DNA from 4 places in the Rhizobium sp. NLR8a genome. Region 2 is predicted to be linked to each of the others. Evidence: riboswitches for the same ligand, from Rfam matches in the RefSeq annotation. Region 2 holds a riboswitch; each other region holds the start of a gene.
The links. A riboswitch is a leader RNA that binds a small molecule or an ion and turns the genes downstream of it on or off. The one in region 2 is predicted to bind cobalamin.
Positions count from the first base shown of each region.

Region 1: linked by a shared signal. The riboswitch ahead of bluB (5,6-dimethylbenzimidazole synthase) and the one ahead of cobU (bifunctional adenosylcobinamide kinase/adenosylcobinamide-phosphate guanylyltransferase) in region 2 are both predicted to bind cobalamin.
Region 3: linked by a shared signal. The riboswitch ahead of HJC04_RS14035 (CbtB domain-containing protein) and the one ahead of cobU (bifunctional adenosylcobinamide kinase/adenosylcobinamide-phosphate guanylyltransferase) in region 2 are both predicted to bind cobalamin.
Region 4: linked by a shared signal. The riboswitch ahead of nrdH (glutaredoxin-like protein NrdH) and the one ahead of cobU (bifunctional adenosylcobinamide kinase/adenosylcobinamide-phosphate guanylyltransferase) in region 2 are both predicted to bind cobalamin.

Region 1 covers NZ_JABDWI010000017.1:75,930-81,189, forward strand. Annotated here, with positions in the region: gene HJC04_RS27970 (HAMP domain-containing methyl-accepting chemotaxis protein) at 1-1,346, opposite strand, end outside; cobalamin riboswitch at 1,669-1,856, shown strand; gene bluB (5,6-dimethylbenzimidazole synthase) at 1,898-2,587, shown strand; gene HJC04_RS27980 (DUF2865 domain-containing protein) at 2,591-3,688, opposite strand; gene HJC04_RS27985 (YciI family protein) at 3,948-4,310, shown strand; gene HJC04_RS27990 (RNA polymerase sigma factor) at 4,307-5,260, shown strand, end outside.
Region 2 covers NZ_JABDWI010000003.1:54,586-59,845, forward strand. Annotated here, with positions in the region: gene cobN (cobaltochelatase subunit CobN) at 1-1,947, opposite strand, end outside; gene cobW (cobalamin biosynthesis protein CobW) at 1,951-3,006, opposite strand; gene cobU (bifunctional adenosylcobinamide kinase/adenosylcobinamide-phosphate guanylyltransferase) at 3,013-3,534, opposite strand; cobalamin riboswitch at 3,866-4,263, opposite strand; gene HJC04_RS05985 (chloride channel protein) at 4,490-5,260, shown strand, end outside.
Region 3 covers NZ_JABDWI010000006.1:352,957-358,216, reverse strand. Annotated here, with positions in the region: gene HJC04_RS14050 (sulfite oxidase-like oxidoreductase) at 1-363, shown strand, start outside; gene HJC04_RS14045 (hypothetical protein) at 348-917, opposite strand; gene HJC04_RS14040 (CbtA family protein) at 971-1,705, opposite strand; gene HJC04_RS14035 (CbtB domain-containing protein) at 1,816-2,025, opposite strand; cobalamin riboswitch at 2,051-2,201, opposite strand; gene HJC04_RS14030 (histidine phosphatase family protein) at 2,258-2,812, shown strand; gene HJC04_RS14025 (bifunctional diguanylate cyclase/phosphodiesterase) at 3,290-4,861, shown strand; gene HJC04_RS14020 (acetate/propionate family kinase) at 5,116-5,260, shown strand, end outside.
Region 4 covers NZ_JABDWI010000026.1:5,242-10,501, reverse strand. Annotated here, with positions in the region: gene HJC04_RS31235 (heavy metal translocating P-type ATPase) at 1-809, shown strand, start outside; cobalamin riboswitch at 1,195-1,421, shown strand; gene nrdH (glutaredoxin-like protein NrdH) at 1,684-1,905, shown strand; gene nrdI (class Ib ribonucleoside-diphosphate reductase assembly flavoprotein NrdI) at 1,919-2,332, shown strand; gene nrdE (class 1b ribonucleoside-diphosphate reductase subunit alpha) at 2,311-4,479, shown strand; gene nrdF (class 1b ribonucleoside-diphosphate reductase subunit beta) at 4,653-5,260, shown strand, end outside.

The sequences.
Region 1 (5,260 bases), on a different contig from region 2:
GCCTCGACGCCGGCATTCAGCGCCAGCAGATTCGTCTGGAATGCGATTTCGTCGATGACGCCGATGATGCGGCCGATCTGACTGGAGGAGGTTTGGATCCGGTCCATCGCGCCGATCGCGTCGCGCACCACCGTCGCCGAGACGTGAGCACCTCGCTTGGTTTCCTCGACCAATTGTCCAGCATTTTCAGCCCGCTGCGACGATGTTTTGACTGTCGTCGTCACTTCATCTAGTGCCGCAGCGGTCTGTTCCAGTGCTGCCGCCTGCTGTTCGGTCCGTTTGGCCAGCTGATCTGCGGAGGAAGCCAGCTCGCTCGATCCGCCCTCAACCGCGACGGAAGCGATCTTTATCTCTGTCAGCGCGGCTGCGACGGCCTGGACCATGTTGTTGAAGTCCTGCCGCAATTTATCGAATTCAGGGCCGAGATCGGCAAGCTGGATCGAGAAGTCGCCGGCGGCCAGTCTTTCCAATGCGTTCGCAAGAGTGGTCATCACCAGCCGTTGCCTGTTGCCGGCTTCTTCCGTCAGCAATGCGTTGCGGGCCCGTTCGGCGTCGAACGAGGCGGTCTGCTCGGCAGTGACTTGCTCTCTTTCGACCTTTGCGATCGCCTCGTGACGGAAGACCTCCAGCGCACGGGCGAGGAAGCCGATTTCGTCGCCATTCTCCTTGTAGGCGACGGAGGAGGCGAGGTCGCCATTCTGCAGCGCGCCAATTCGTTTGCTGAGGATCCTGAGCGGCCTGCCAACGAGGCTGCGCATGGCGAGGAGGAAAGCGATGACGGCGAGAGCGGTGATGGCGGACTGCGTGAGCAGCGAAACGAGGACCTTCTGGCGGACTTCGGAAGTGATTTTTTCGACAGACCAGTTCGTGACGATGTAGCCGGTTGTCTTGCCCGACTTGTCCAGCGGCAGCGGCGCGATAATCGTGACCAAACCGGCGGACATTCCGCTGTCATCGATCGTCGTTTTGTCGGGTTTTGCGCTGAGGCGGGTCGCCAGGTCGGCCGGCGTTGGCAAACCGGAAACGCCGTCGCGGGTCCAGCTGTCGACGGCAGCGAGCTCTGCGTTGAATGCGGCAAATTGCACAAGATCGAGCGAGGGATCGTCACGATACAGCGAATAAGCCTCGCGAACGGCGTTCGCCTTGCCCCATTTGACGCCGCCGGCGGCCAGAGATGCAAACTGCTCCGCATCCTTGGACCAATTTGCGTGGGCGCCATCAACCAGCGCCCGGGTTTCATACATCCATGTATAGGTGGCCAAGGCGGAAATGCCGCAGAGATTGACGGCAACGATAATCGCCGCCAGCTTGGCTGTCAGGGGCATCGTTTTCAAGAATTGGAACATCCGTGGAGCCTGGAATTGCGGCTCGGTCGACCATCTTCGCGACCGGCATATCAGCACGGCATCGACGCTGACGGTCACATCACGAGCGCTCATGCCCATGTCGGAGTTTGCGACCCAAAACGCGCAAAGGCAGTGTGGATTTGATGTGTGAATAAATCATAAAGTAGAGGAGGATGGGCGGGCACACAGAGGCTGTTTCCTCCTGCGACCAAAAGATCGCCGAGGAGGGGGTTGTCTGCCCGGTGATCCGCCCCTCGATCAGCCATATGCAGCCGTGGTTTCAGGTTCGGTCTGCGTGCACTTGCCGCCGCGTCGGTTTCCTGAAATAGATGCGCCGTCAGGTGCCCGCCGTCCAGGCGGGAGAATCGGGAATCCGGTGCAAGGCCGGAACGTGCCCAACGCTGTAAGGCCGACGTCTGCCGCTTCATCGCGCCACTGGCTTTTGCCGGGAAGGCTGCGGCAGATGGATGAAGCCAAGTCAGAAGACCGGCCTGGCGAGATAGACCCAACCCGCGCGGACGGCGGGCGGTTGCGTTGTTGGGGATTTGACGATGCGACCCTTTGATGCGGATGCCCTTTCGGCGGCGTCCGGTTTTTCGCTGGCCGAGCGCGAAGCCGTGTATCACGCGATCATGACGCGGCGTGACGTGCGCAGCCAGTTCCTGCCCGATCCGTTGCCCGACGACATCGTGGCGCGGCTCCTGACAGCCGCCCATCATGCGCCGTCGGTCGGCTTCATGCAGCCATGGAATTTCATTCTGGTGAATAGTCCAGCTGTCCGTGCGCGCGTGCGCGACGCCTTTGCCAACGCCAACGAAGAGGCGGCGTCGATGTTCGAAGGCGAGCGGCGGCAGGCCTATCGATCCCTCAAGCTCGAAGGCATCGTGGAGGCGCCGCTCGGCATATGCGTGACCTGCGATCCCACTCGCGGCGGCAGCGTGGTGCTGGGACGGACGCACAATCCGCGGATGGATTCCTATTCGACCGTTTGCGCCATCCAGAACCTCTGGCTTGCGGCCCGCGCCGAAGGGGTCGGCATCGGCTGGGTCAGCATCTTTCGTGAAGGCGACCTGAAATCAATTCTCGGCATACCCGAGCATATCGAGGTGGTCGCCTGGCTATGCGCCGGCTTTGTCGATCGGCTTTATGATGAACCGGAACTCTCGGTCAAAGGCTGGCGGCAGCGGCTGCCGCTCGAGGAACTGGTTTTCCACGACGGATGGGGACGCAACGACCCTTAGCAATTACTGCTGTTGTGGTTGCGGGCCCGGCGTCGCCGGATTGGCAAGGTCGATCGAGCCCTGGTCGCCAGCAAGGAATTGCGGGCCGACCTGACGGACCTTGTTCTGCGTGGGGTCGTAGGGACGTTCGGGAACGGATGGCTGCGGCGGGACTGCTGCTGCCGCAGTATCTTTCGCCGGCGGATTGGTGCGGACCGTCGTGATCGAGCCCTGCTGCGGCGGTTCGCTCAGGGTCTGCTTGCCGCGCATCTCCTCGTAATAGGCGGTCAGATTGCAGGCGCAGGTATTTTTCTCGCCGGGAGCGCGGTTCTTGTAGGCAAAGGCGTTCTTCATGGCGCTATAGGGCGCGCCTGTTGCGACCGAGATCATGTTCGAGGCTTCGGTGCTGGTCACGTCGCGATAGAAGAGCTCGGTCTCGATGCCGGGGCACATCTTGGCGCAGGTCTGCGCATCGCGGCCGAAATCGACCGAGGTGGTGTTCGAGCTGATCGGGAAGAAGCCGCCGTCGCAGCTGCGAACGCAAATGGTGCTGACCGGCGAAAACATTTCGGCCCTCGGCAGGCCGTAAAATGGATCGGCCTCTTCACCGCCGCCAAGCGGGATGAAGGTGTCGGTGCGCATCGCCTGTTCCTCGACGCTTGGGGCAGGATCGCTGGCGCTGCGCTCGGTCGGGGCATAGAAATTGTCGCTGCTGCAGCCATTGCGTTCGAGTGCCGCCGTCAATTCCCGGCGCGCGTCGTCATCGCCGGCCTGGCTGCGCAACTCGTCGCGCTGATCCTGGAGATAACGGATATTGTCGACCATCCGGGCTTCGGCATCAGAAAGCTCGGCGCAAAAATCGGCATTCTCGCCGCCGATCACCACCATGCTACCCGAGGTGCAGCCATAGCTGCGCAGATCGTTGCGGACCTTGCGCAGCTCGAGGTTCTGCTCGGCGATTGCGCTGGCATATTGGCGCGCTTCCTGCCCGTTATTGTTGCCGATCGATCGTGGTAGGTCGGCCAGGCGACCACGCAGGTCGTTGCAGACGGCGCTGCTCTGTGCGGCAGCCGGCGATGCCAGCGCAAGCACAAGAGCAAGAGACAGGTTTCGGCGTTTCACGGCATCGTCCGGAAGTGAGAAAGTGTCGATCGGTCAAAGGTGGCGTCCATTCGCCGTACCTTGTCTCTTAAGGTATTTCTCTTAATAAGCTTGGATCAATTCCTAGCGCATTTTCGGGATTTTATCCAGAAGATGCGGGCAACAGCGTTGCCCCGGCGACGGACACTGCAGCCGTTAACAGCAGTTCCCTTCTTCATCCGAATTGTTATTCTCCCAGCTCGCTCCTGCTGGGGATTGGTTTTCACTGGGGATAAAGCAAATGCGCTACATGCTGATGCTGCATGCGGACGAAGCTGCCGGGAAGTCCATAGCGCCCGAGGACATGGCGCGCTTCATGGGCCAGATGTATGCCTATCAGCAAGCGCTGGAGAAAGCGGCAGCATTCGTCTCCAGCAATGCCCTGGTCGGTTCCTCTGAGGCGAGTGTCGTTCGCGTTCAAGGGAATGACGTCAGTGTTCTGGACGGCCCTTATGCGGATGTTCGCGAACAGTTCGGTGGGTACTTTATCATAGACGTTGCCGATATGGACGAAGCCAACAAATGGGCGGCGCGCTGCCCTGCTGCGTCCTGGGGAACGGTTGAGGTTCGTCGCATCAGGGATGCGTCGGAACATGCAGGATGACGGTTTCGGGTTCCACCGTTGCCCGAGGTGTAGCAGAGCGAGTGGCGCGCGAGAGCTATGGTCGCCTCGTCGCCTATCTTGGCGCGCGCTTGGGTGATATCGCGTCCGCCGAGGATGCGCTCGCGACTGCTTTCCTCACGGCTCTCGAAAAATGGCCTGTCGATGGCGTGCCCGATAACCCCGATGCCTGGCTGTTGACGATCGCGCGCAGGCGCAAGCTCGACGACTGGCGCAAGGACAAAGTGAAGGCGAAGAGCGCCGATCGTCTTACCCTCATCGCCGAGGAACTCTCGGCAGCGGCGGAAATGGATGAGGAAATTGCGGACAGGCGACTGGCGCTCATGTTTGCCTGCGCACATCCTGGCATCGATGCCTCCGCGCGAACGCCGCTGATCCTCCAGACCGTGCTGGGCCTGACCGCTGCAGACATCGCCGCGCGGTTTCTCGTCTCTCCAAGGGCCATGGGCCAGAGGCTCGTAAGAGCCAAGGCGAGGATCAGGGATGGGAAAATTCCGTTCCTCGTGCCGGAAAAGGAGGAACTATCGCACCGGCTGCCGCCGATACTCGCCTCCATCTACGCCGCCTATACCAGCGGGTGGATGGACATCGACAGGGCGGAAGCGCTTGGACAAGAGGCAATCTGGCTTGCAAGCGTGGTCGTATCCCTGCTTCCGCACGAGCCGGAGCCGAAAGGTCTTCTTGCGCTGATGCTTTATACGGAGGCGCGGCGATCATCCCGCAGGGGCCCCTCCGGTGCATTCGTACCGCTGGACAGCCAGGATGTCGGACTTTGGGATCACGAGCAATTGCGCCTCGCCGAGGGTCTCCTGCGAGACGCCAACGCAAAGGGTGCGACTGGCCGCTACCAGATTGAGGCGGCCATCCAATCTGCCCATGTCGTGCGCCGTTTGAGCGGCATCTCAAACTGGCAGGCCGTCGTTTCCCTCTAT
Region 2 (5,260 bases):
AGACAGCGCCAGCGCCTTGCCCGGCAGCCATTCGAGATTGCCATGCTTTCCCATGTGGATGACGGCGTCGGCGCCAAATTCGCGCCGCAGGAAAGCATAGAAGGCAATATAGCCATGCGGCGGCACGAGATCCGGCGAATGATAGCTCTCCTTCGGATCGATATTGTAGCCGCGCGCCGGCTGGATGCCGACCAGGACGCCGCCGAAGCGGGCGAAAGGCAGGGCGAAGACGCCGTCGCGAAAATGGGGATCGTTCTCTGGCTCGCCCCAGCGCGCCCTCACCTCATCCTGAATCTTTTTGGGAAGAGATTCCAGGAAGTTTTTGTAGCGACTGAGCGAAAGAGCCTCGCGGATGACCCGGCCGTCATGCCGGGAATTGGTCGGCCCCTCCATCAGATGCCAGATCAGCGCGTCGCCATCGGCCGGAACATCGGCGACCGGGTAACCCGCACCCGCCATCGCCCGAAGCACCTCGATGCTGCCGGCCGGCGTGTCGAGTCCGACGCCGTTGCCGAGTCGGCCGTCGCGGTTCGGATAATTCGCCATGATGAGGGCGATGCGCCTCCTATTGGCGGGCGTCCGGCGCAGCCGCACCCAACTGGCGGCGAGCTCCGCCGTATAGCGGAGCCGGCCGGCGTCGGGCAGGCTTGCGACGATGTTCGCCTCGACAGCCGCGTCGTAACGCGCCGCCGTCTTGAAGGACACCGCCCGCGCCAACACCCGCCCGTCGACTTCGGGCAGCGCCACATTCATGCCGAGGTCGCGCGCCGACAGACCCTGCGACGAGGTCACCCAAGCCTCCCGCGACGAAGCCGACAGGATTGCCTGCAGTACGACTGCGCCATCCGTCTCCAGCACAGTCGGTTGCCGGTCCGCGCCCGGCGCGGAGACCGCAAAGCCCGTTGTGTTGATGACGACATCCGGTTTCAACGCCGAAAACACGCTCTCGAGAATGCCTGTCGAAACGGGATCCTTTAGGCTGTAGGCAAAGACCGGCAGCGGCCGCAGGCCAAGTGCGGCCAAGGCCTCGACCAGCGCCTCGACCGGCCCGGTCTCGCCGCTCTGGACGAGGGCACGGTAGAAGCTGATGGCGACGATGGGGGACGTGGGTTCGAATTCCACCTCTTCTGTCGAGCTTGGTGTACCCCCCTCTGTCCTGCCGGACATCTCCCCCACAAGGGGGGAGATCGGGGATGCGAGGCTTCGCTCCATCTCTTCAGCCGAAAGTGCGGCATTCTCACGCATTTTTTTTGTTGGAAGTCCGAGCGACTTGCTGATCTCCCCCCTTGTGGGGGAGATGTCCGGCGAGACAGAGGGGGGGGCCCCACGCTTGACGGACGACGTTGGCGCGACATGCGAACCGACGACCCGCCGCCACTCTTCGACCCCGATCGCCCCTCGCCCCGGCCACCAGATCCCCGCCTTCATCAAAGGCACTGCCAGCGCCGGCTTCTCCGCGCCCGATAGCATCGCCGAGGCATAAGCAAGGAAGCTCCGCGTATTGGCGTCGCCGCCCTCGATCAGATAGACCCAGAGCGCGTTGAGATCGTCGAGGTCAACATTGGAGAAAGGAACCAGCCCCGCATCTGGCTTGGCATCGCCAGGCAATACTGCAATCAGTGCGCCGTTGCGGGCGGCAACGGCGTGCAGCGCCTCCAGCGCATAATGGAAATAGCTGGCGCCGCCGAGCGCACGCACGACGATCAGCTTGGCGTGCCGGGCCGTTCGCTCGACATAGGTATCGACTGACATCGGATGCTTGAGGCTCATCAGATTCGCGAGCCTCAGCGAACGCGGCATTCCCTCGCACCCGCGATAGGCGGTAGCGACCGCGGCAAGTTCGGTGTCGGCAGCCGAAATGAACAGCATATCGCCCGGCGACTGGCCGAGGTCGATTGCCTCTTCGCCGTCGCTGATCGTTCCCTGCTGGGCCAGAAGCAGATGCATCGATTATCCTTGAACGAGCGCTTCAATCGCCTTGCGCACCGCGCCCTGGTTCATTTCGTGCAAGCCGATGACGACAAGGCGCGTGCGGCGCGCCTCGCCCGCTGCCCAGGCGCGGTCGAAATACTGGTCGATGCGGCTGCCGACGGCCTGCAGCTGCAGGCGCATGGGCTTGCCCGAGACGTCGATGAAGCCCTTGAGGCGCAGCACATCATGCTCGGCGATGATGCCCTTCAGCTTCTCGACAAAGCCCCTCGGATCGGAAACAGCGCCGAGTTCGACAACGAAGCTGTCGAACTCGTCGTGGTCGTGTGGCGCCCCATCCTCGTGCTCCAGCTCGTGATGGGATTTGCGGTTGGCGATATCGTCTTCCGCGCCGATGCCGAGGCCGAGCAACACGCCTGCCGGCACCTCGCCATTCCTGGCCTCGATCATGACCGGCTTGCGGGCGATGCGGGAGGCGACTTCGTTCTTCACGCGGCCCAGGCCATCCCCATCGATCAGGTCGGTCTTGTTGAGGACGATGAGATCGGCGCATGTGAGCTGGTCTTCGAACAGCTCCTCGATCGGGCTCTCATGATCGAGCGAGTCGTCCTCGACGCGCGCCGCCTCGACAGCAGCATGGTCATCGGCGAAACGGCCGGCGGCAACGGCCGCACTGTCGACAACCGTAATGACGCCGTCGACGGTCACCTGGGTGCGGATATCAGGCCAGTTGAAGGCGGAGACCAGCGGCTGCGGCAGGGCGAGGCCGGAGGTTTCGATGACGATATGGTCAGGCCGCTGTTCGCGCTCCAGGAGCTTCGTCATCGTTGGAATGAAATCGTCGGCGACGGTGCAGCAGATGCAGCCATTGGTGAGCTCGATAATGTCGTCCTCGCTGCAATTCTCCGCGCCGCAGCCCTTCAGCACCTCGCCATCGACACCGAGATCGCCGAATTCGTTGATGATAAGCGCAATCTTTTTGCCGCCGGCATTGGTGAGCAGGTTGCGGATCATCGTCGTCTTGCCGGCGCCAAGGAAGCCGGTGATGACGGTTGCGGGGATTTTCTGCTGGATCATGGAACTTCAACCCTTCATTTTCAGCGGCAGACCGGCCGCGATGAAATAGACTTCGTCGGCCTGCGCCGCGATTATTTGGTGCAGCCGTCCGGCATGATCGCGAAAATCGCGCGCCATCCGATTGTCAGGCACGATGCCGAGGCCAACCTCGTTGGAAACGAAGACCAGCCGCGCCTTGGCGCCAGGCAGGAAATCAGCGAGCGCGGCAAATTCCACAGCCATCTCGCGCTCCGCCATCATCAGGTTGGTCACCCAGAGCGTCAGGCAATCGACAAGCACAATGCGCCCCTCGCCGTCGATCGCGGCAAGCACGCCGAGAAGATCGAGCGGCTCCTCATGCGTCGTCCAGGAAGGGCCGCGATCGGCCTTGTGCTGGGCAATACGCGTCTGCATCTCCTCGTCCCAGGCACGGCCGGTGGCGAGGTAGTGGCGCTCGTCGCCGCTTGCCATAACGAGATTTTCGGCAAAACGGGATTTGCCGGAACGGGCGCCGCCGAGGATGAGGGTGTGGGAGGGGGCAGCCGTCATGCCCAGACAGTCCTATGACCGGATGCGGTACCCCGCCCCACCTCATTCCTGTGCTTGTCATAGGAATCCAGCCACGGCGCGTCGGCGCCGTGAATAATTCTATGCTGCCGTGAAGGGATTCTCCTGTGCCCAAGGACTTGGGCCCGCTGGATTCCTGTGACAAGCACAGGAATGAGGGAGGAAAGGAAACTCCTTCCCAGCGGCCCCGTGCCGGACGGCGGCGGCATCTGCAAGTCACCTTCCAAGCGCACCACCAGAGGCGGCGCTGAATTCAATCGTTCAGCCAAAACAACCTCCGTGCTGGCAGCGGGTCTCTTGCCCAGGGTTGGGCTTTTCGCCCGGCACGGAAGGCAGGTCTCCTGGCTCGCGGTTATCGGCGGCGATCGGGGCGAACCGGAAGTCCAGTCGCCCCTGATCGTGCCAGCGGATCTGCCTCGCCTTCCCGGCTGCCTCGGTGAAAAGGTGGACGATTCGTAGAGATAGAGGCGTCCGACCCCGGTTGATCACCATGCATTTCCAGTGGCTTTTCCGGCATGCCGCCCATCCCGCCCGCCTGCACGATTGCAGCCCGCCGGCCGAAAGGGTTCGATGCCGGATGGAAGACCCTGACCGCTCTACAGTCGCGGGGTCGGCTGTGATGAAGGCGCCCGATGTGGGTCCGCCCCGTCACATTCCCTTTTCATCCGGAAGGCGAAATGCCGATCCGGAACCATCCGTTATCCCTGGGATGGTTAGGCAAGCCGGGGGGTGAAGTCAACCGACCTTCGCAACCGCTCCAGCTCCAGACTGCGCAAAAGATCGGCCAACACCACTGACCCTACCGGAAATATCGTCTATTATCAGCGACTTAAGTCATAAATATTTGACCCGACCGTCGGCTTTTCGCCGCAATTGCGTTGCAAGGCGACTGCACCTCCGCCCTTGACCCGGCCTCTCATCGCCTAGTTGTCTAGCCATGCTTATGAAATTGGATCGGCGCCGCCTGCGCACGCTGCGTGTTTTCTTCGATCCGGGCCGGCTGCGCGCCCTGACGCGCCGCAGCGAAGTTGGCTTGTCGCTGGCAGGCGCCATCGTCGGCATCGCCTCGGGTCTTGCCGTGACCGGCATGAGCTATGTCTCCAACGAGTTGCACCAGCTAGTTTTCGGCATCGCCGACAGCGAAAGGTTGAGCGCGTCGGTCATCGAGGACAAGATGCTGCTGCTTACCGCCCCGGTCATCGGCGGTACCCTGCTCGGCCTGCTGCTTCTGGTCCTCGCCAAACGGCGCAAGAAACCGATGGTCGACCCGATCGAGGCGAATGCGCTGCATGGCGGCCGCCTCTCGTTGACCGACAGCATCATCGTTGCCGTGCAGAACCTGATCTCCAACGGCTTCGGCGCCTCCGTCGGTCTGGAGGCCGGCTATACCCAGCTCGCCGCCGGCATTGCCTCCAAATTCGGCCTCAAGCTGCAGCTGCGCCGCTCGGACCTGCGCATACTCGTCGGTTGCGGCGCGGCCGGCGCCATCGCCGCCGCTTTCAACGCGCCGCTGACGGGCGCCTTCTACGCCTTCGAGCTGATCATCGGCACCTACACCATCGTGTCGTTGACCCCGGTCGTCGTCTCCGCCCTCGTTTCAACCCTCATCGCAAGGTTGCTTGCCGAGGGCGATTTCACCATCGATATCGGCAGCTTCGGCTCGGTCGTGCCGGCCGATTATATCCCGGCGCTGCTGCTCGGCGTCTTC
Region 3 (5,260 bases), on a different contig from region 2:
TGGTCGCGCTACGATAACAAATGGAACGGCGTTTCGACGCGGGATCTGCTCGATCGCGCCATGCCGAGGCCGGAAGCAGCCTACGTGATGCTGACGAGCTACGACGGCTACACCACCAATCTGCCGCTCGCCGATTTCGCCGCCGAGGATGCGATCCTGGCGACCTCCTGGGAAGGCCTGCCGCTGACACCGGAGCACGGAGGCCCGTTGCGGCTCGTCGTGCCGCATCTCTATTTCTGGAAGAGCGCCAAATGGCTGCGCCGCATCGAGTTAATCGCCGCCGACGAGGCCGGCTTCTGGGAAAAGAACGGCTACCATATGTATGGCGATCCGTGGAGCGAGCAGCGCTATTCCGACGACTGAGCCTTCGGCCGCGAGACGCGACGAAGCGCGAGAACGGCCAGACCGAACAGAGCGGCCAACCCCGTCAGTGACGCCATGCTGGCAGGATGAAGCGGCACCTTGCTCCAGCTCGGCTTGATAATATCGGCGGTGTTGAAAGCCTCACCGCTGAACTGGCAGGTGATGAAGGCAAGTCCGCGGCCCGCCATGTCGGCGTCGATGGCCGAGATGATTTCGCCCGCCGCGGTTGCCTCTCGCGGCATCTCACGCATCGCCATCAGCACGGCTTTCGTCGCCGCGAGATAGGCATGGGCGCATTCGTTGAAAGGGCTTTCCTCGTCCGTCACGCTGCCCGGCATCCGGCCCCAGAGGCAATAGGAATACTGGATTTCCGAGTAGTTCAGGACACGCCGGAACGATTCGTTCGTATCGGCCGCCCGCGACGCCAGCATGCTGATGCTGCTGCGATACTCCGAAATGACCGCCATCTCGCCGTGGGAAATTGCCGGAATATCGAGCCCGGGATGAGAGCCGCCAGAGTTGCTCCCATGAGCGAGAGCATTTCCGATAAACATTGGCAACAGGCTCGCGATGAGACCGAGAAAAGCAAACCTGCCGATATGCCGCATCACCGGAACGCCGGCCGCAGACCGCTCTTGGCGGCAAGACGTCTTTCGGCCAGCGCTCCGAAAACCAGACCGAGCGTTGCCCAAAGGATCGCGTGCATTCCGAGCGTGGTCGTGCGGAACCGCCAGAGCACGATCGCCGAGAAATTCTCGGGCACCTCATTGATCGGCGGCAGCAGATAAAGCACGAAGCCGATGAAGACGAGATAGGCGACGCCGGCGATAATCGCGCCGTTCCAGAGACCGAAGCGCTCGCCAAGGCGGCGCGACAGCGCGATCGCGGCAATCAGCGACGCGAGCGAAACAACGATCATAAGGAAGAACAGTTCGGTCCTGGCGCCGATCGTATCGGGATTGCCGACAGCCGGCGGGTTGGCCGGATATTTGATGGCGGGAACGAGCACGACCGCCACGAAGGCGGCAATGGCGATGACGGCCGAGGTGCCGCGCGCCGATAGGCTGCTGAAGCGGCCGTGCACGAAGGCGAAGGCGAGCGAAAAAAGCCCGCCGACGGCGATGCTGTAGGCCATGACGCCTGTGAAAAGGCCGAGGCCGGCCTGCGTGGCCCGGCTGACGATTTCAGGTTCGGCAGCTTCGCCCGCCGCCTGGGCGCTCGCTTCCTCGAAGGCGATTGCCGCATCGACCAGCGGCTCGCCGAAGGTATGGGCGAAGGCGAAAACGAGGATGCCAGCAATCAGGCCCGCGAGCATGCCGCGAAGCAGAAGCTTTCCAACCATGTCAGTATTCCCCCTTGTCGCGCAAAACTGTGCAGCGGTTTTGCGATAACGACATGCGTAAAACAAAGACCTAAAGCGCGAGAAGCGAATCCGAAAGATCGCGATGCGCTTTAGTGGCAGGGAAATCCGAGGAGATGGCGGCCGTCATGCACGAATTCGTGCACATACATGCCGTTGAACAGCGCCATCGCGCCCTCCTCGGTGCCGACGAAATAAAGAACGATGAGCATCAGCAGACCGCCGAAGATCGCCCAGGGAAGGATTTCCCCTACAGGGATCGGCGCCGGCGCCGCGACAGGCGCGAAAGTGGTGTCAGACATGTATTCCTCCGGAATGACGCGTTCAGTCGAAAGAGTGTTGTGCGGCAGGGTCTGACTTCCAGCGTGAAGAAGTTTCGACACGCTGGTCACAGTGGCGCGACCGCGCCGGATTTCCACCGGCTTCCAAACCCGCAACAGCACGGTTATATCTGCACGCCGAAGAGACTGTCAACGAAACTTCACGAAGCCGGCAAAGGCCGTCCCCATCCCGTCATCGGAGATCAGAACAATCGTGAATATGCGCCTCACCTGGATCTGCCACGGCGCGACGTCGGCGAACCGCAAGGCCCAGTTTCCGCTCGACGAACCGCTGGAAGAAAAGGCCGTGGAAGAAGCAGCCAGGATGGCCGCCCTCCCCCACGCCGATCGTATTGTCACAAGCCCCGCCATGCGCGCCCTCCAGACGGCTGAGGCGCTCCGTCTCGAAGCGCAGATTGATCCGTCGCTTCGAGATTGCGACCATGGCCGCTGGGCTGGCAGGCCGATCGAGGCGATCGAGGCGGAAGAGCCGGAAAACCTCACGGCCTGGATGACCGAGCCGGGGGTGGCCCCTCACGGCGGCGAGAGTGTTTTCGACCTGCGAAAGCGCGTCGCTGGCTGGATGGATGCCCAGTCCGCCCGAAGCGGTCACGTGATCGCCATCAGCCACGCGGCCGTCATCCGGGCTGCAGTCGCCCACGTGCTTCAGGCGCCACCCTCCTCCTTCTGGCTGAGCGACGTCGAGCCACTCGCCATCCTTCGGATGACCAGCAACGGAAGCCGCTGGTCGCTGCGCTTCCAGCATTAGAGATTCCTTATTTTATCCAGCCTTGCACAAGCAAATCGCGTCATTGCTGTTGAACCCGGTTTTGCGGGGACTACTTCCTTGTCCCAAGGAGATGGAAGAATGACATATGATTGGAGTGGAGAGCGTACACGGCGCCTGCGGTTGATGCGCGTCGCCACGTTCACGGTTTTGGCCGGTCTCATCCTCAGCGTTCCGCTGCTGATCGTCACCGCCTGAAGCACTGGAAAAGGCGAGCGATGCGTCAGCACGCTCGCCTTCGTTCTTCTGGGCATCTTTTCGGCCCAATCACCTGTAGCAACATTCTTCCTGAACGGGACCGGCGAAACAGCCGCAGTGCCGGTCCTGGCCGCATCGCAACGCTATCCGTCTGCCGGCGGCTCACTGCAAACCGCCCCCTCCGATAATTCGCCTTCTGGTTTCAACGAACATTTCAGACTTTCGTGATATCTCGGCGCGGGTGGAGTTGGAGAAGGCATAATGCCGGTGTTTTTCCAGAGCAGAGCCGGAAGGCAATGCATGTCGATCGTCGGTTTGGGGATTACCCTCTGGCTCCTAGCTACATTGCTGCGGTTCGACGACAGCCTGGTTTCCTTCATGACCGCTTTCCGTGAATACGGCGCCGACAAGCTCGTTCTGGGACTCGGCATCGCCGGCACCATGAGCTTCATCTACTCGGTGCTGCGTATTGCCGATCTGCGCAAGGAAATGGAACTGCGCGCCGCCGCCCAGGCAAAGGCCGACTGGACGGCAACGCACGACCATCTGACCAAGCTGCCGAACCGCTATGCCTTCGAGCGCAAAATCCTCTCACGGCCGGTCAGAAGCGACGAGGCCGAAATCGAGGAATGGAACCAAAACGTCACCATCTTCTCCGTCGACCTCGACGGCTTCAAAAAGGTCAACGATCTCGTCGGCCACAAGGGCGGCGACGTCTTGTTGGTCGAAGTTGCCAAACGCATCTGCGCGCTCGGCAATGCCGATTGCGTCTACCGCTTCGGCGGTGACGAATTCATCGTCGTCGCCTTTGCCCTGACGACACAACGCGAGGAGCGCTTCGCCAAGCTGCTGATCCAGGCCGTCACCCGCCCGATTCATATCGATGGTTTTGCCGTCGAAGTCGGCGCCAGCGTCGGCTACGATCGTTGGGTCGAGGGCAGCGAGCCGCTGGAAGACGCCGCCCACCGTGCCGATCTCGCCATGTATGAGGCCAAATCACGCGGCCCCAACCATCATCTCGTCTTCGAAAATTCGATGCAGGATAGGGTAACGGAACGCGCCTCCTTGGAAACCAGACTGCGCGCCGCGATCGCCAATAAGGCGATCAAGCCTTTCTATCAACCGCTGATTGATCTGAAGACCGGCCAGCTTTGCGGTTTCGAAGCCCTCGCGCGCTGGATCGGCGAGGATGGCGTCAACATTCCGCCGACTGTTTTCATCGACATTGCCGAGGAAACCGGGATGATCACCGCCTTGTTCGAGGATCTCCTTGCGCAGGCCTGCAGCGATGCGCTCACCTGGCCGGAGCATGTCACGTTGTCCTTCAACGTCTCGCCGGTGCAGATGGAAGACAGGCTGCTGACGTCCCGCATCCTCAAGGTCCTTTCGGCAAGCCGGCTACCGCCGCAACGCCTGGAAGTTGAGATCACCGAAAACGCGCTGATTCAGGATCCCGCTATCGCCGCCGTCATTCTCGAAGAGCTGCACGCGGCCGGCATTCAGATCGCTCTCGATGATTTCGGCACAGGCTATTCGAGCCTCGCCCAGCTCGCCCGCTACCGCTTCGACAAGATCAAGATCGACAAAAGCTTCATCGCCACCTATCGCGATGACGAACGCCAGGAAAAAATCGTCCGCGCCATGCTTGGCCTCGGCAGAAGCCTCAATATCAAGACGACTGCGGAAGGTGTCGAGGAGCATGGCCAGCTTGCCTTCCTGCTGCAGCTCGGCTGCGACATCGGCCAGGGTTACCTTTTCGGCAAGGCGATGCCCGCCGCCGAGGCGAGCATCTTCATCCGCGATCGCAACGTCAATCTGGCGTCAACGGCCTGAGCCCAGCTTATTTCAACAGAACCCAAGCTTTTGCGTCCCGATCGGCCGCCACGCACCGTCTTGTTGCGCACGGGGGGCTATTGCAGCTGGAGCTCTTGCCGCCATTGTGCCGCCAATGCTCAATGACCGCACGTGCGAGGTTGACAGGCGTGGGGATCGACCGAAGCAAAGGCAACCGCCAAATGATGCCTTTCCAGCGGGAGTTTCGGCGCTAGGTTCGCCCATCGTGACGACTGCGCGGGCTCTCTGAAGACATGTCATTCCCCGACCTTCTCCTGACCTTCAATGCCGGCTCATCGACTGTGAAGATCGGGGTCTTCTCAATTGATGACGCCGGGGCACGACGCCTCGGCAAGGGCGTCATCGATCTCCGCGCCGAGCCGCTCTCGCTTGACCTGA
Region 4 (5,260 bases), on a different contig from region 2:
AGGGCTCCAGCCATCCGCTGGCACTGGCGATTCTCCACCGCGCCAAGGCGGACGGCGTGCCCGTGCCGCCGGCCTTCGAACTGGAAGCGCTGCCGGGCAAGGGTGTCACCGGCAAGGTCGGCGGCGAGACATTGGATCTCTTGTCGCCGCCCGCCGCCCGCGAGTGCGGGGCGCTGAACGGGGAGCAGGAAGCGCGTATTGCAGGGCTCAATGATGAGGGCAAGAGCGTATCGGTGCTGCTCGTCAATGGCACTGCGGCCGGCCTGATCGCCATGCGCGACGAGCCGCGCGAGGATGCCGGGGCGGGGCTCTCCGCGCTCAAATTGGCCGGTGTCAAGGCGATGATGCTGACCGGCGACAACAAGCGGACGGCGGCAGCCGTCGCCGGCATGCTCGATATCGACTGGCGCGGCGAGATGATGCCCGAAGACAAGCAGCGGGTCGTCGGCGAATTGAAGCGTCAGGGCTTCGTCGTCGCCAAGGTCGGCGACGGCATCAACGACGCGCCGGCGCTCGCCGCCGCCGACATCGGTATCGCCATGGGCGGCGGCACCGATGTGGCGCTGGAGACCGCGGATGCCGCCGTGCTGCATGGACGCGTCGGCGACGTGGCGCGGATGATCGCGCTTTCCAAGCGGACGATGCGCAATATCCTTGAGAATATCACCATTGCGATCGGGCTGAAGGCTGTCTTCCTGGTGACGACGATCGCCGGCATGACCGGGCTCTGGCCGGCGATCCTCGCCGATACCGGTGCCACGGTGCTGGTGACGATCAACGCGCTCAGGCTGCTTCGTGTACGGGGATGAATGTTTTGCCGGTGGCGGTTTGAAGACCAGCGATTCGGGGCCGGTCATCCGTTAGGTCGGCGCTCAGTTTGCTGACAAGGTCTCATGCTCGGCCTTGTGCCGAGCATCTCACCACTGCAATTATCTGGCAGGAAAGCTCTTATTTTCAGAATGGACCTGGGTGGATCGTCGGCACAAGGCAGCACAAGGCCGAGGATGACGTCGCGGGTTTTGCGTCGTCTATCCGCAGCCTGGCAGCTGGCTATAGGCCAGCCCCACCACGGTCATCTCCAAGCCTGTTTTCGTTAAGCTTTCGTTGTCCATGTTTTTCACAGGAATGCAGCGATTTCAAACCTGCCGTAACGCAATGCACAAACCATCCGTTGACGTGAATTACGATTCGCGTACTATATCTAGTGTTCAAGGTTCCTTCGATTCGTGAGGATCGCGGGCTAAGACGGGAATACGGTGCGCTGCGCCATCATGGTGCGACAATGCCGGAGCTGCCCCCGCAACTGTAAGCGGCGAGCAACTGTCCGATTTCAGGTCACTGGAGCATGATGCTCCGGGAAGGCTGGGGCAGGGTGCTTCGACCCGTGAGCCAGGAGACCTGCCTCGAACGAAACGTCCACGGGCGGGGTGTCCGGAAGGTCGCGTGCATGAAGCGGAATGATCCGTGTCTGTTGCGCTGCCCCGAACGTCCGCATGAGCATTTCGGGGGTTTGAAGTCATGTCGAGAACATCAAAGCCGCCGCCCGTGCACATCCTGCGAGGGATGATGTCGGGCGTTTAAAGCGCCAACTTTGCCAGATCATTATCAAGCGTTGCCCCGGACGTCGCACGGCGCCCGATCCCAGTCCTGTGTCCTGCATTCACTGACATCACGAGGAAGATGATGAGCGTTACCGTTTACAGCAAGCCGGCCTGTGTCCAATGCACGGCCACTTACCGCGCCCTCGATCGCCTGGGCGTCGATTATGAGATCGTCGATATTTCCGAGGATGCCGAAGCGCTCGATCGCGTGCTTGGCATGGGCTACATGCAGGTTCCGGTCGTCGTTGCCGGCGAGCAGCATTGGGCGGGCTTCCGCCCCGACATGATCAGCGCGCTCTCCTGACCGGAGAAAAGCGGTGGGGCTGATCGTCTATTATTCCAGCCGATCCGGGAACACCCATCGTTTCGTCGAGAAGTTGGGATTGCGCGCGACGCGCATTCCCGTCGGCGCTGAAGACATCCACATTCGCGAACCCTATGTGCTGATCTCGCCCACCTATTGTGGGGACGGCGGCCCAGGGATCGTCAAGGGCGCCGTGCCCAAGCAGGTGATCCGTTTCCTCAAAGAGGCGGAAAACCGCTCCAACATCCGCGGCGTGATTGCCGCGGGCAACAGCAATTTTGGCGAGACCTACGGGCTTGCCGGCGACGTCATCTCGAAGAAGTGCCAGGTGCCGTACCTCTACCGGTTCGAGCTCCTGGGAACAGCCGAGGATGTCGCCAATGTCAAAGACGGGATGGGACGATTTTGGACACGGGAACAAATCTGACGCGGGATACAGGCGCAAAACCACTTAAAGCGGCCGAAACACTCGACTATCACGCACTGAACGCGATGCTGAACCTCTATGACGATGAGGGCAGGATCCAGCTCGACAAGGACCGCATGGCGGCCAAGCAGTATTTCCTGCAGCATGTGAACCAGAACACCGTGTTCTTTCACAATCTCCGGGAAAAGCTCGATTACCTCGTGACCGAGGGCTATTACGAGCGGGAGGTTCTCGACCAGTATTCCTTCAATTTCGTCCGCGGCCTGTTCGATCAGGCCTATGCGCGGAAATTCCGCTTCCCGACCTTCCTCGGCGCTTTCAAATATTACACCAGCTATACGCTGAAGACCTTCGACGGAAAGCGCTATCTCGAGCGCTATGAGGACCGCATCTGCATGGTGGCGCTGACCTTGGCGCGGGGCGATGAGGCGCTTGCCCGTGACATGGTCGACGAGATCATTTCCGGGCGTTTCCAGCCGGCGACGCCGACTTTCTTGAATGCCGGCAAGAAGCAGCGCGGCGAACTCGTTTCCTGCTTCCTGCTGCGGGTCGAGGACAATATGGAATCGATCGGCCGGTCGATCAATTCGGCACTGCAGCTATCGAAGCGCGGCGGCGGCGTGGCGCTGTCGCTGACGAATATCCGCGAGGCCGGCGCGCCGATCAAGCAGATCGAGAACCAGTCCTCCGGCATCATCCCGGTGATGAAGCTCTTGGAAGATAGCTTCTCCTACGCCAACCAGCTCGGCGCGCGCCAAGGCGCGGGCGCGGTCTATCTCAACGCGCATCATCCCGACATCATGCGTTTCCTCGACACCAAGCGCGAAAATGCCGATGAGAAGATCCGCATCAAGACGCTGTCGCTCGGCGTCGTCGTGCCTGATATCACCTTCGAGCTCGCCAGGAACAATGAGGACATGTACCTGTTCTCACCCTATGACGTGGAGCGGGTCTACGGCGTACCCTTCACCGAGATCTCGGTGACGGAAAAGTACCGGGAGATGGTGGCGGACGCCCGTATCTCGAAGAAGAAGATCAAGGCGCGGGAATTCTTCCAGGTGATCGCCGAAATCCAGTTCGAGAGCGGTTACCCCTACATCATGTTCGAGGACACGGTGAACCGGGCGAACCCGATCGCCGGCCGCATCTCCATGAGCAATCTCTGCTCGGAGATCCTGCAGGTGAGTGAGGCGAGCGAATATAATGACGACCTCTCCTATAAGGATCTCGGCAAGGACATTTCCTGCAATCTCGGCTCGCTGAACATTGCAGCGGCGATGGATTCAGCCGATTTCGGTAAGACGATCGAGACCTCGATCCGGGCGCTGACGGCGGTGTCGGACATGAGCCATATCGCCTCGGTTCCCTCGATCGAGAAAGGCAATGACGAGAGCCATGCGATTGGCCTCGGCCAGATGAACCTGCACGGCTATCTCGCCCGCGAACGCATCTTTTACGGCTCCGAGGAAGGCGTCGATTTCACCAACATCTATTTCTATACGGTGACCTACCACGCGATCCGCGCCTCGAACCTGCTGGCGGTCGAACGCGGCACCAGCTTCAAGGGCTTCGAGAATTCGAAATATGCCTCGGGGGAATATTTCAACAAATATACGGAGCAGGAATGGAAGCCGGCGACCGGAAAGGTGCAGGCGTTGTTCGACAAATCAGGCATCCCCGTTCCGACGAGGGAAGACTGGCTTGCGCTGAAGAAGGCGGTGATGGCCTCCGGCCTCTATAACCAGAACCTGCAGGCGGTGCCGCCGACGGGATCGATTTCCTATGTCAACCACTCGACCTCCTCGATCCATCCGATCGTCTCGAAGATCGAGATCCGCAAGGAAGGCAAGATCGGCCGCATCTATTATCCGGCGCCGTTCATGACCAGCGACAATCTCGACTTTTACCAGGACGCCTATGAGATCGGGCCGGAGAAGATCATCGATACCTACGCGGCGGCGACCCAGCACGTCGATCAGGGCCTGTCGCTGACCCTGTTCTTCCGCGACACGGCGACGACGCGCGATATCAACAAGGCGCAGATTTACGCCTGGAAGAAGGGCATCAAGACAATCTACTACATCCGCCTTCGCCAGATGGCGCTGTCGGGCACCGAGGTGCAGGGGTGTGTGTCTTGTACGCTGTGATTTGATTTCGGCCGCGAGCCTTTGCGCGAGTGGCCCCTCATCCGCCTGCCGGCACTTTCTCCCCGATGGGGAGAAGACATCTGCGGCAAGCGCGACATCCCCTTTCCCCTCGGAGAGAGGGTAGGGTGAGGCGGCTGCGAACGCCAACAATCTATTGGAAAGACATCATCATCATGAACATAGCCGTAAAGCCGATCAGCCGCGTCCGCGCCATCAACTGGAACCGCATCGAGGACGACAAGGATCTCGAAGTCTGGAATCGCCTCACCGGCAATTTCTGGCTGCCGGAGAAGGTGCCGCTGTCGAACGATATCCCCTCCTGGGCAACCCTGACTGCGGCCGAGCAGCAGCTCACGATCCGGGTCTTCACCGGATTGACGCTGCTCGACACGATCCAGAACGGCGTCGGCGCCGTCAAGCTGATGGAGGACGCGGCAACACCGCACGAGGAGGCAGTGCTCTCCAATATCTCCTTCATGGAGGCGGTGCATGCACGCTCCTATTCCTCGATCTTCTCGACGCTCTGCCTGACGCCAGATGTCGACGATGCCTATCGCTGGTCGGAAGAGAATGAATTCCTGCAGCGGAAATCGGCGCTGATCATGGAGCAATATGCCTCCGGCGATCCCTTGAAGAAGAAGGTCGCGAGCGTCTTCCTCGAGAGCTTCCTGTTCTATTCCGGCTTCTATCTGCCGATGTACTGGTCGAGCCGGGCAAAGCTCACCAATACGGCCGATATGATCCGGCTGATCATTCGGGACGAGGCGGTGCACGGCTATTA